One region of the Vibrio hippocampi genome, then DNA from elsewhere that is predicted to be linked to it. Evidence: predicted binding sites of a transcription regulator. Region 1 holds the regulator's gene; each other region holds the start of a gene.
The links. The regulator CRP, encoded in region 1, controls carbon source genes, mostly activating them, when cyclic AMP is high. The targets are predictions, from matches to a motif close to TGTGANNNNNNTCACA.
Positions count from the first base shown of each region.

Region 2: cytR (DNA-binding transcriptional regulator CytR) is a predicted target of CRP. The motif match lies at 2,051-2,066, and genes of this name have one in related genera.
Region 3: typA (translational GTPase TypA) is a predicted target of CRP. The motif match lies at 1,359-1,374, and genes of this name have one in related genera.

Region 1 is NZ_CAKLCM010000001.1:393,216-396,503, reverse strand. Features, by position in the region: gene L9Q39_RS01985 (YheU family protein) at 1-94, shown strand, start outside; gene L9Q39_RS01980 (phosphoribulokinase) at 156-1,025, shown strand; gene crp (cAMP-activated global transcriptional regulator CRP) at 1,278-1,910, shown strand; gene L9Q39_RS01970 (DUF1338 domain-containing protein) at 2,028-2,831, opposite strand; gene astD (succinylglutamate-semialdehyde dehydrogenase) at 2,860-3,288, opposite strand, start outside.
Region 2 is NZ_CAKLCM010000002.1:2,261,496-2,264,783, reverse strand. Features, by position in the region: gene L9Q39_RS12495 (SPOR domain-containing protein) at 206-760, opposite strand; gene cytR (DNA-binding transcriptional regulator CytR) at 834-1,844, opposite strand; gene priA (primosomal protein N') at 2,113-3,288, opposite strand, start outside.
Region 3 is NZ_CAKLCM010000002.1:2,357,770-2,361,057, forward strand. Features, by position in the region: gene typA (translational GTPase TypA) at 1-1,178, opposite strand, end outside; gene glnA (glutamate--ammonia ligase) at 1,753-3,162, shown strand.

The sequences.
Region 1 (3,288 bases):
AAAACAGCAGTTAAGCAACGGCGACGCGGTCATCGTCTACTCGGAACTCCATGAGACCTTTGATATTAAATCGAGTCGTTCGCTGAATTATTGAACCCTCAACCCACTATTGAATCTAATCGAGACTATCGTTTAGTTCCAACACAGGAAGTGTTATGTCTGCAAAACATCCTATCATTGCTGTCACCGGCTCATCTGGCGCGGGGACAACAACATCATCAGAAGCGTTCAGAAAAATGTTTAATATGATGAACGTCAAAGCGGCATTTGTAGAAGGAGATAGTTTTCATCGCTACACCCGCCCAGAAATGGATGTCGAGATACGTAAAGCTAAAGAACAAGGCAAACACATCAGTTACTTTGGTCCGCAAGCCAATGATTTCCCAGGTTTGGAGCAATTCTTCAAAACCTATGGTGAAGATGGTACAGGTCAATATCGCCGTTACCTGCATTCTTTTGATGAGGCAGTTCCTTACAATCAGATGCCCGGCACCTTTACGCCATGGCAAGATCTACTGCAAGGCTCAGATGTTCTTTTTTATGAAGGGCTTCACGGTGGGGTTGTTGACGGCGAGGTCAATGCAGCAAAGCATGTCGATTTGCTCATCGGCATGGTGCCGATTGTCAACTTAGAGTGGATTCAGAAGTTTGTCCGAGACACGCGAGACCGTGGACATTCAAGAGAAGCGGTGACTGACTCAATTGTGCGTTCGATGGATGATTATCTCAGCTACATCACGCCACAGTTTTCTCGCACCCATATCAACTTCCAAAGAGTGCCAACCGTTGATACTTCCAACCCGTTAAATGCCAAGGGCATTCCAAGTCTGGATGAAAGTTTTGTGGTTATTCGCCTCAGGGGCATTAAGAATGTTGACTTCCCGTACCTACTCGCCATGATAGAGGGGTCGTTTATGTCACGTCATAACACCATTGTTGTTCCTGGTGGAAAAATGAGCTTCGCAATGGAATTAATTGTTCGCCCCATCCTCCAACAACTTATCGAAACCGGTAAAATTGGCTAGGGCTTCTCAGGTAAAATGCCTGAGTGGACATGGTGTTTTTTTATACCGTGATCATAAGCACATTTTTGTATAGAAAAATGTGGATTTGATACGATTAAAATCAAGAAATCAGACTAAAAAAGCGCTACTATTCTTATCAATAAAGAAGTCGGCTTGCGCTGACTTCACCATGCTTTTATGCTAGTAGGCATTATTGTGTCCTTGCTAACAATATGGAAAGCAGCAAGCTAACCCGCAGAGGAAGAGAGATATATGGTTCTAGGTAAACCTCAAACCGATCCAACGTTAGAGTGGTTCCTATCACACTGTCATATTCATAAGTACCCTTCAAAAAGCACGCTTATTCACGCGGGCGAAAAAGCAGAAACGCTTTACTACATCGTAAAAGGTTCTGTTGCGGTACTTATTAAAGATGAAGAAGGCAAAGAGATGATCTTGTCTTACCTTAACCAAGGTGACTTCATCGGTGAACTTGGTCTATTTGAAGAAGACCAAGAGCGTACTGCCTGGGTTCGTGCAAAATCACCTTGTGAAGTCGCTGAAATTTCATTCAAGAAATTCCGCCAGCTAATCCAAGTTAACCCTGACATTCTAATGCGTCTATCTGCACAGATGGCAAGTCGTCTTCAAGTTACCAGCCAAAAAGTTGGTGACCTAGCATTCCTAGACGTAACGGGTCGCATTGCACAAACGCTATTGAACCTGGCTAAACAACCGGATGCGATGACTCACCCAGACGGCATGCAAATCAAGATCACTCGCCAAGAGATTGGTCAGATTGTGGGTTGTTCTCGTGAGACCGTTGGTCGTATCCTGAAGATGCTAGAAGAGCAAAACCTGATTTCTGCGCATGGTAAAACCATCGTAGTGTACGGTACTCGCTAAGCATTTATCGCGTATATTTATCGTGTAATAAAAAATCCCTAACCGAAAGGTTGGGGATTTTTTTATTCAATCACGGGTCGTATTTCGCTGTTTATCGCAACGACCGTTCTGTTGCAACTACTGATGAGTACTTTCAAATATCTTGTCCGCGGACGCAGTGACAAAGCCTTGATACAACGGTCCTTCCGCTGTGGGATAGCGCTTGGCAAATTCGTAGAAACCGCCGGGAATCGTCTGCTCTCCATCTTGAAACCTAACGCTTACCATATCTGCCATGGTCGAGGATTGCTCAAGCATTACCTTGGGATTGCCTTTCACAGCACCGCCAGATTGATTAATGGTAAAACCTGACTCTGCCAATCGTTGGTTAACCTGCTCAACACTGGTTAAGCGCTGCAGTTGATTGACGTTAACGGTGAAATGATTCGCGCCATAACCGTGTGCGGCAAGCCAAGCAGCGTATTCGCTCTCTTGAGCTAGTTGCTGATAATCGCTAAAGCTTAAATCCCAAAGACGACCAGCGAACAAAAAGGCTGACGATTGCAGTGTCGAACGATCAATTTGTTTCACCAAACGATGAACAATGTCCTGTAATTCCGCCGAACACTGTTCAACTTTTAGTTCACTAATAAACACTTTTGGCAAACTGAGATCGGCATGTTGTAGATGGATAGCATCGAGCTTTTTAGCTGCAAAGCTATAGTGACCAACTACCTCATAGCCCAAGGCAATAAATGGCTTAGCCAGCGTCTCTATCCCCACAGGGGCAAGGTTAAAGGTACGCAAGGCAATATGATCATTGTTTAACGCCTCATCCTCTTGCAGTAGTTGCTGCACTTGGTGAGCGGATGGACATAGACGAGCGATATAGTCTTGCCACAAAAGATTAAACAGTTGTTCTACTGCCATGACGCACCTCACATAGATAAAATAGATCTCATAGATTACATTAGAGTTCGATTCCCGGGCTGAGTGTTTCTGGTAATACCGTGGCTTCACCTTCCATCGACGCCATTGGGTACGCGCAATAGTCAGCGGCGTAAAAAGCACTCGGTCTGAGGTTTCCAGAGGCACCGGGTCCACCAAAGGGGGCATCGCCACTTGCCCCTGTTAGCTGTCGATTGCGATTGACGATACCAGCTCGGATATGGTCGACAAAGTACAGCCACTGTTCATCGTCTTGAGAAATTAACCCTGCTGATAAACCAAACCGCGTATCATTAGCCAGTTCTACCGCTTGTTCAAAGGTTTGGTAACGTACCAATTGCAACAAAGGACCGAAGTATTCTTCATCAGGTAGCTCTGTGACGGCGGTGACATCAATCAGCCCCGGAGTCACAAAAGCGGCGTGTTTACGCATCGCGGGAACTAAAGCATG
Region 2 (3,288 bases), on a different contig from region 1:
GGCGGAAGCGAAAACAGTGAATGGAAAAACCTTACCGCAATAGTAGAAACCGCAATAGTAGAAAAGGCAGTCAGCTTTAATTGGTCAAAGTTGGAGTACGGAATAAAAAATTGGAGTACGGAATTAAAAAATAAGCCGCGAAGGGTTTAAAGTTTCGCGGCTTATACGGTTTTAATGGCTAATGATGAGGGGAGAGCGCGATGATTTAGAGCGCTTCTTTCCAAATCTTACATGGCTCAATCTTGGCGCGTTGCAGCTTATGTTTATCGCGTTCAGCATCGCGCTTTAACGAATAGGGACCCAGTACGACACGATGAAAGCTGCTGCCTTCTTTTTTTACGATCTGGCTGCTTAGACCTTGAAACGCAATATCCAGTTTACGGCTTTCTGCTTGAGCGATGGTTCGGTAAGCGCCGCATTGCATGATGTAGGGCACTTTCGATTTTATCTGCTCCTTGGCTTGTACTTCGATCTCTCGATTTGGCAAGGTATCCACATAATCCCATTTCTCTTCTGGAGGCGGTGGAATTTGTGCTTTAGGCTTCGCTTTTTGTTCGGTCTGAGTTGCGACCGCTGGGGTTGATTTAGCCGGGATCTCAGGCTCTGGATCAGAGCTTAAGGTATATAACCCCCATGCAAATACACCGGTAGCGATGATCGCTAACAGCCCACTGCGCCATGGTTTTTTTCTGCTGGGTGCTTTTTTACGTGAGGTGCGAGTGCTACCTTTGCCACGTTTTACATAGTCTCGGTTTGCCACTAGGTTTGATACTGATACTTGGGAAATAAACAGACCTCATGGTAAATACCACGAGGCCAAGTTGCAAGTAGGCTTAGAAAGTTCTTGGAGCTGTCGCACTCTCACGGACCACTAATCGAGTCTCTAATAGACGAGAGCCGGGATGAATATCGACACCTTTAAGTGTTTCAAGCATCAGATACATGGCTTGTCGACCTATCTCATAACGTGGCTGCGAGATGGTGGTCAGCGGAGGTTCGCAGTATTGAGCGAACTGAATGTCATCAAAGCCAACGACAGAGAGGTCTTGAGGGACGCGTAATCCTAGCTTTTTCGCCTCTTGCATAGCGCCAATGGCCATGATGTCGTTATGACAGAAAATTGCGGTTGGTGGCTCAGGAAGTGCGAGCAGTGAGCGCACAGATTTCGCTCCGGATTCAAAGGTAAAGTCGCCTCGAATGGTGTACTCAGGTTTCATCGTAAGACCGGCACGACGCAGAGCTTGTTGATAACCTTGCTGCCTAAAGCGGCATAAGAAGGCCGTTTCGGGACCAGAGATTTGCGCGACACGTTTATGCCCTAATTGCGCTAAATAATTCACCGCCTCATAAGCTGAGGTTAAGTTATCAATGTGAACGGTTGGCAAGCCTAATTCAGGTGCAAACTCACAGGCCATCACCATTGGAGGCAGGTTTTTCTGCTCTGGTTTACTGATGTCAAAAGGAAGATCGGTTCCAAGCAGCAGCATGCCATCCGCTTGTTTGGTGAACACTAAGTTTACAAATGAGGATTCACGCTTTTTCGATTGACCGCTGTCGCCAAGTAGCACTAAGTAGCCATGTTCCATCGCGACATCTTCAATGCCACGAATAATCTCTGAGAAATAGGGATCGCAGATATCAGGAACAATGGTCACGATGGTTTTTGACTCATTCTTTCTTAGGTTGCGCGCCAACGAGTTTGGAGAATAACCCGCCTCTAGCACTGCGGATTCTACGCGTTTTCGAGTGGTTGATGAGACTTTTTCTGGGTTCATCAATGCTCTAGATACGGTTGCGGTCGATACCCCTGCTAACTGGGCAACATCCTTCATTGTCGCCATAATATTTTTATCCTCTACTTTATGATGGCTGGATAAGAGTGCTACATCTAACTACCAAAGCAAAGGCACTCTTACGATTATCCATGAATCTAAATGTGTATTACCTTTTTCAGCACAAATGCTTTGGCAACATATAATGACGTATTAATGAGTAATATGCATTTCTTGGCACAAAGTTACGGTTTGTATAACAATAATTACATTTGTTTTGCGACAGTCCTCACGCTTTAATGGTGTGTGAGTTTAATGAACGATCCACTCTTTCTTTTGGTTAGCTGAGATCTTGAGGCTCTATATCCATAGACCAGCGCACTTTTTTTGCATTGGGAAGTTGAGCAATGACTGGCTTGGCACTGGCCAAGATCTTTTGCATCTGGCTGCGACTGGTCACTTGTAACATCAATTGCCAACGGGATTTACCCGCTCGCTTAGCCATAGGAGCCGGTGTGGGTCCTAAAACGATCGCCTGGTGGTCAAATAGTGGGTGCGCTTCAAGAGAGTGGCGAACTTGACGCAAAAATATTTCGGCGTCGTCCGATTGATTCGCTTCCGCTCTAAATAGAGTGAGAAAGCTGAAAGGAGGCAACATGGCATACTTGCGTTCTTGTAATACACTCTGGGCAAAGTGGTGATAGTCTTTGTGCAGTAAGGTTTGCAGCAGCGAGTGCTCTGGATGGTGCGTTTGCAGTAAGACTTCCCCAGGTTTACTGGCTCGCCCTGCGCGTCCCGCAACTTGAATAAATAGCTGTGCTAATCGCTCAGAGGCGCGAAAATCACTGCTATATAAAGAGGCATCAACGTCTAATAGTGCCACCAGAGTCACATTAGGAAAGTGGTGACCTTTAGCGAGCATTTGAGTGCCGATTAATATCTGATATTCATTATTGCGAATCGATTCGAGCGCATTCTCCAGACTGCCTTTACGTCGAGTGCTATCCCGATCGATACGAATCGCTTTGTATTCAGGGAAGAGTGTCGCGAGTTGCTGTTCAAGTTGCTCGGTGCCCACACCGACGGTGACCAACTGATTAGAATTGCAATTTTGGCATTGATGAATCGTTGGACGCTGCGAGCCACAATGGTGGCAGCGCATCTCGCGGCTGGATTGGTGATAGGTATAGTAAGCATCACAGCGTTGGCAATCGGCAGTCCAACCACATTCATGGCACATCAGGGCTGGGCTAAATCCGCGACGGTTGAGAAACAGCATCACTTGATTGCCTTGATTAAGGTGCTTGCGTAATTCAGCAATTAGCGGGGCAGAAAGACCAGCTTCTAGATACTGCCCTTTGACATCAATAACCTTATTCGTGGTGGGGACCGCTAGACCCGCGCGCTGGCTCAGTACTAAATGATGATATTTACCACTTAATGCGTTGTGCAGTGTCTCGAGCGAAGGCGTCGCAGAGCCTAAAATAATCGGTATCTGCTCTTTGGCCGCTCGCAT
Region 3 (3,288 bases), on a different contig from region 1:
ATGATAACTTCTGGACGAGATACCGCTAGCTCGAAGCCTTCACGACGCATGTTTTCAATCAGGATAGAAAGGTGAAGCTCACCACGACCAGAAACACGGAATTTGTCTGGATCATCACTCTGCTCTACGCGCAATGCAACGTTGTGTACCAGTTCTTTCTCAAGGCGCTCAAGGATGTTACGTGACGTCACGAACTTACCCTCTTTACCAGCGAAAGGCGACGTGTTTACTTGGAACGTCATGGTAACGGTTGGTTCGTCAACCGACAGTGCTGGTAGTGCTTCTACTTGGTTTTGCGCACAAATCGTATCTGAGATTTTAAGTTCGCCCAGACCCGTGATCGCAATGATGTCGCCCGCGTTCGCTTGCTCAACTTCGTGACGCTCAAGACCAAGGTAACCCAGTACTGTGCCTACTTTACCGTTACGAGTCTTGCCATCTGCGCCGACGACTGTCACTTGTTGGTTTGGTTTCGCAGTACCGCGTGTTACGCGACCTACACCAATAACGCCAACGTAAGAGCTGTAGTCTAGCTGAGAGATTTGCATCTGCAATGGACCATCAAGGTCAACATCTGGTGCAGCAACATTGTCAACGATTGCTTGGAACAGAGGTTCCATGTTCTCGCCAATTTCGCCTTCTTCAAGTGTTGCCCAACCGTTAAGTGCTGATGCGTAAACCACTTGGAAGTCCAACTGTTCGTCAGTTGCACCTAGGTTATCGAATAGGTCGAATACTTGGTCCATAACCCAATCAGGACGTGCGCCTGGACGGTCAATTTTGTTGATAACAACAATTGGCTTCAGACCGTGTGCAAACGCTTTTTGCGTTACAAAACGAGTTTGTGGCATAGGACCGTCAACAGCGTCAACGATAAGCAGTACAGAGTCTACCATCGACATGATGCGTTCTACTTCACCACCGAAGTCCGCGTGTCCCGGAGTATCTACGATATTGATGTGGTGATCGTTCCAGTTGATCGCCGTGTTTTTTGCAAGAATGGTAATACCACGCTCTTTTTCAATATCATTCGAGTCCATCACGCGTTCTTCAGTTTCACCGCGAGACTCTAACGTCCCGGATTGCTGAAGTAGCTTGTCAACTAGGGTAGTTTTACCGTGGTCAACGTGCGCGATAATCGCTATGTTTCTTAACTTATCAATCTGTGGAGTTGACATGGATTTCTTTCACTCAGTCAAGAGTCGCCGCACTATCGCCGCTGACTCGATTAAAAAAACGCCCGCAATATAACAGAAATTACGAGAGTTGTGATCTTCTTCGTTGAAATCTTGCCTAAACATAGCCTGTTTATAGTAAATTTTCCTTACTTTGTTCATTTAAGGTATCAATAGTGTCGCTTTGATTACGCTCACGACTTATTCGCAAAAATAGGTTTGCAAAAATGGGGTTGTAAAATAGGGTGCAGAGATAATTTTTTACTCTGTCGCGGTATGTTATTGACAGCTCACCAAAAACCATGCTGAATATATGGGCTTGTTGTATCAAATTGGTGCAAAACTTAATTCTTGCACCAATTTGACACAACAGCGATCCATAATGGTGCAAATCTATGAACCAATATGTCGCAGTAACTTTTAAGGTTATGAATTAAAAGGATTTTTATTTTTGGCACAGTTTTAGCTATAGCTAAATCAGCATCGATTAACGCACTTCAAATACGCAGACGTTAATCAATGCCGATTATCACTATCGAGCTATTAACCGCTTTAATAACACTGGAGGTTTTCCGAGATGTCAGTAGAAAATGTTCTATCGCTGATCCAAGAGAACGAAGTTAAATTCGTTGATCTACGCTTTACAGACACTAAGGGTAAAGAGCAACACATTTCTATCCCTGCTCACCAAATAGATGCAGACTTCTTTGAAGAAGGCAAAATGTTTGACGGTTCATCTGTTGCTGGCTGGAAAGGCATCAATGAATCAGACATGGTTATGATGCCGGATGCATCTAGCGCAGTTCTTGACCCATTCACTGAAGATGCAACTCTGAACATTCGTTGTGACATCCTTGAGCCTGCAACGATGCAAGGCTACGATCGTGACCCACGTTCTATTGCTAAGCGCGCTGAAGACTACATGCGCTCTACTGGTATCGCTGACACCGTTCTTATCGGTCCTGAGCCAGAATTCTTCCTATTTGACGATGTTAAGTTCTCAACTGACATGTCTGGTTCTTTCTACAAAATTGACGACGTAGAAGCTTCTTGGAACTCGGGTTCTGATTTCGAAGAAGGCAACAAAGGTCACCGTCCAGGCGTTAAAGGTGGTTACTTCCCAGTTGCTCCTGTTGACTCTTCTCAAGACATCCGTTCTGCAATGTGTCTCGTTATGGAAGAGATGGGTCTTGTTGTTGAAGCTCACCACCACGAAGTGGCAACAGCGGGTCAGAACGAAATCGCAACTCGTTTCAACACGCTAACCACTAAAGCTGACGAAATCCAAATCTACAAGTACGTTGTTCACAACGTAGCACACGCATTTGGCAAGACAGCAACATTTATGCCTAAGCCACTAGTGGGTGATAACGGTTCTGGTATGCACGTTCACCAATCTCTAGCAAAAGACGGTGTTAACCTATTTGCTGGTGACAAGTACGGCGGTCTATCTGAAACGGCTCTTTACTATATCGGCGGTATCGTCAAGCACGCTCGTGCAATCAACGCATTTGCTAACCCTGCGACTAACTCGTACAAGCGTCTTGTACCAGGTTTCGAAGCACCGGTAATGCTAGCTTACTCTGCTCGTAACCGTTCTGCTTCTATCCGTATCCCAGTGGTACCTAGCCCTAAAGCACGTCGTATCGAAGTTCGTTTCGGTGACCCAGCAGCTAACCCATACCTAGCATTTGCCGCTATGCTTATGGCTGGTCTTGACGGTATTAAGAACAAGATCCACCCAGGCGAAGCGATGGATAAAGACCTTTACGATCTACCAGCTGAAGAAGCAGCAGAGATCCCAACAGTGGCTTACTCACTAAAAGACGCGCTAGCAGAACTTGATGCTGACCGTGAGTTCCTAACTTCTGGTGGCGTATTCTCTGATGACTTTATCGATTCTTACATCGATCTTAAAGCTCAAGACGTAGAGAAAGTTAACATGACAACGACTCCTCTAGAGTTCGAACTATACTACTCTGTATAATTCTCGTTGTTATTAGCTAACACTCAAAGGCTTGCCAATCGGCAAGCCTTTTTTATTCCGTACTACACCTTTCTCCTTCCAAACAATACCTCTGTTTTTAGGTTTCCTTTGAAGAACAATAGATTG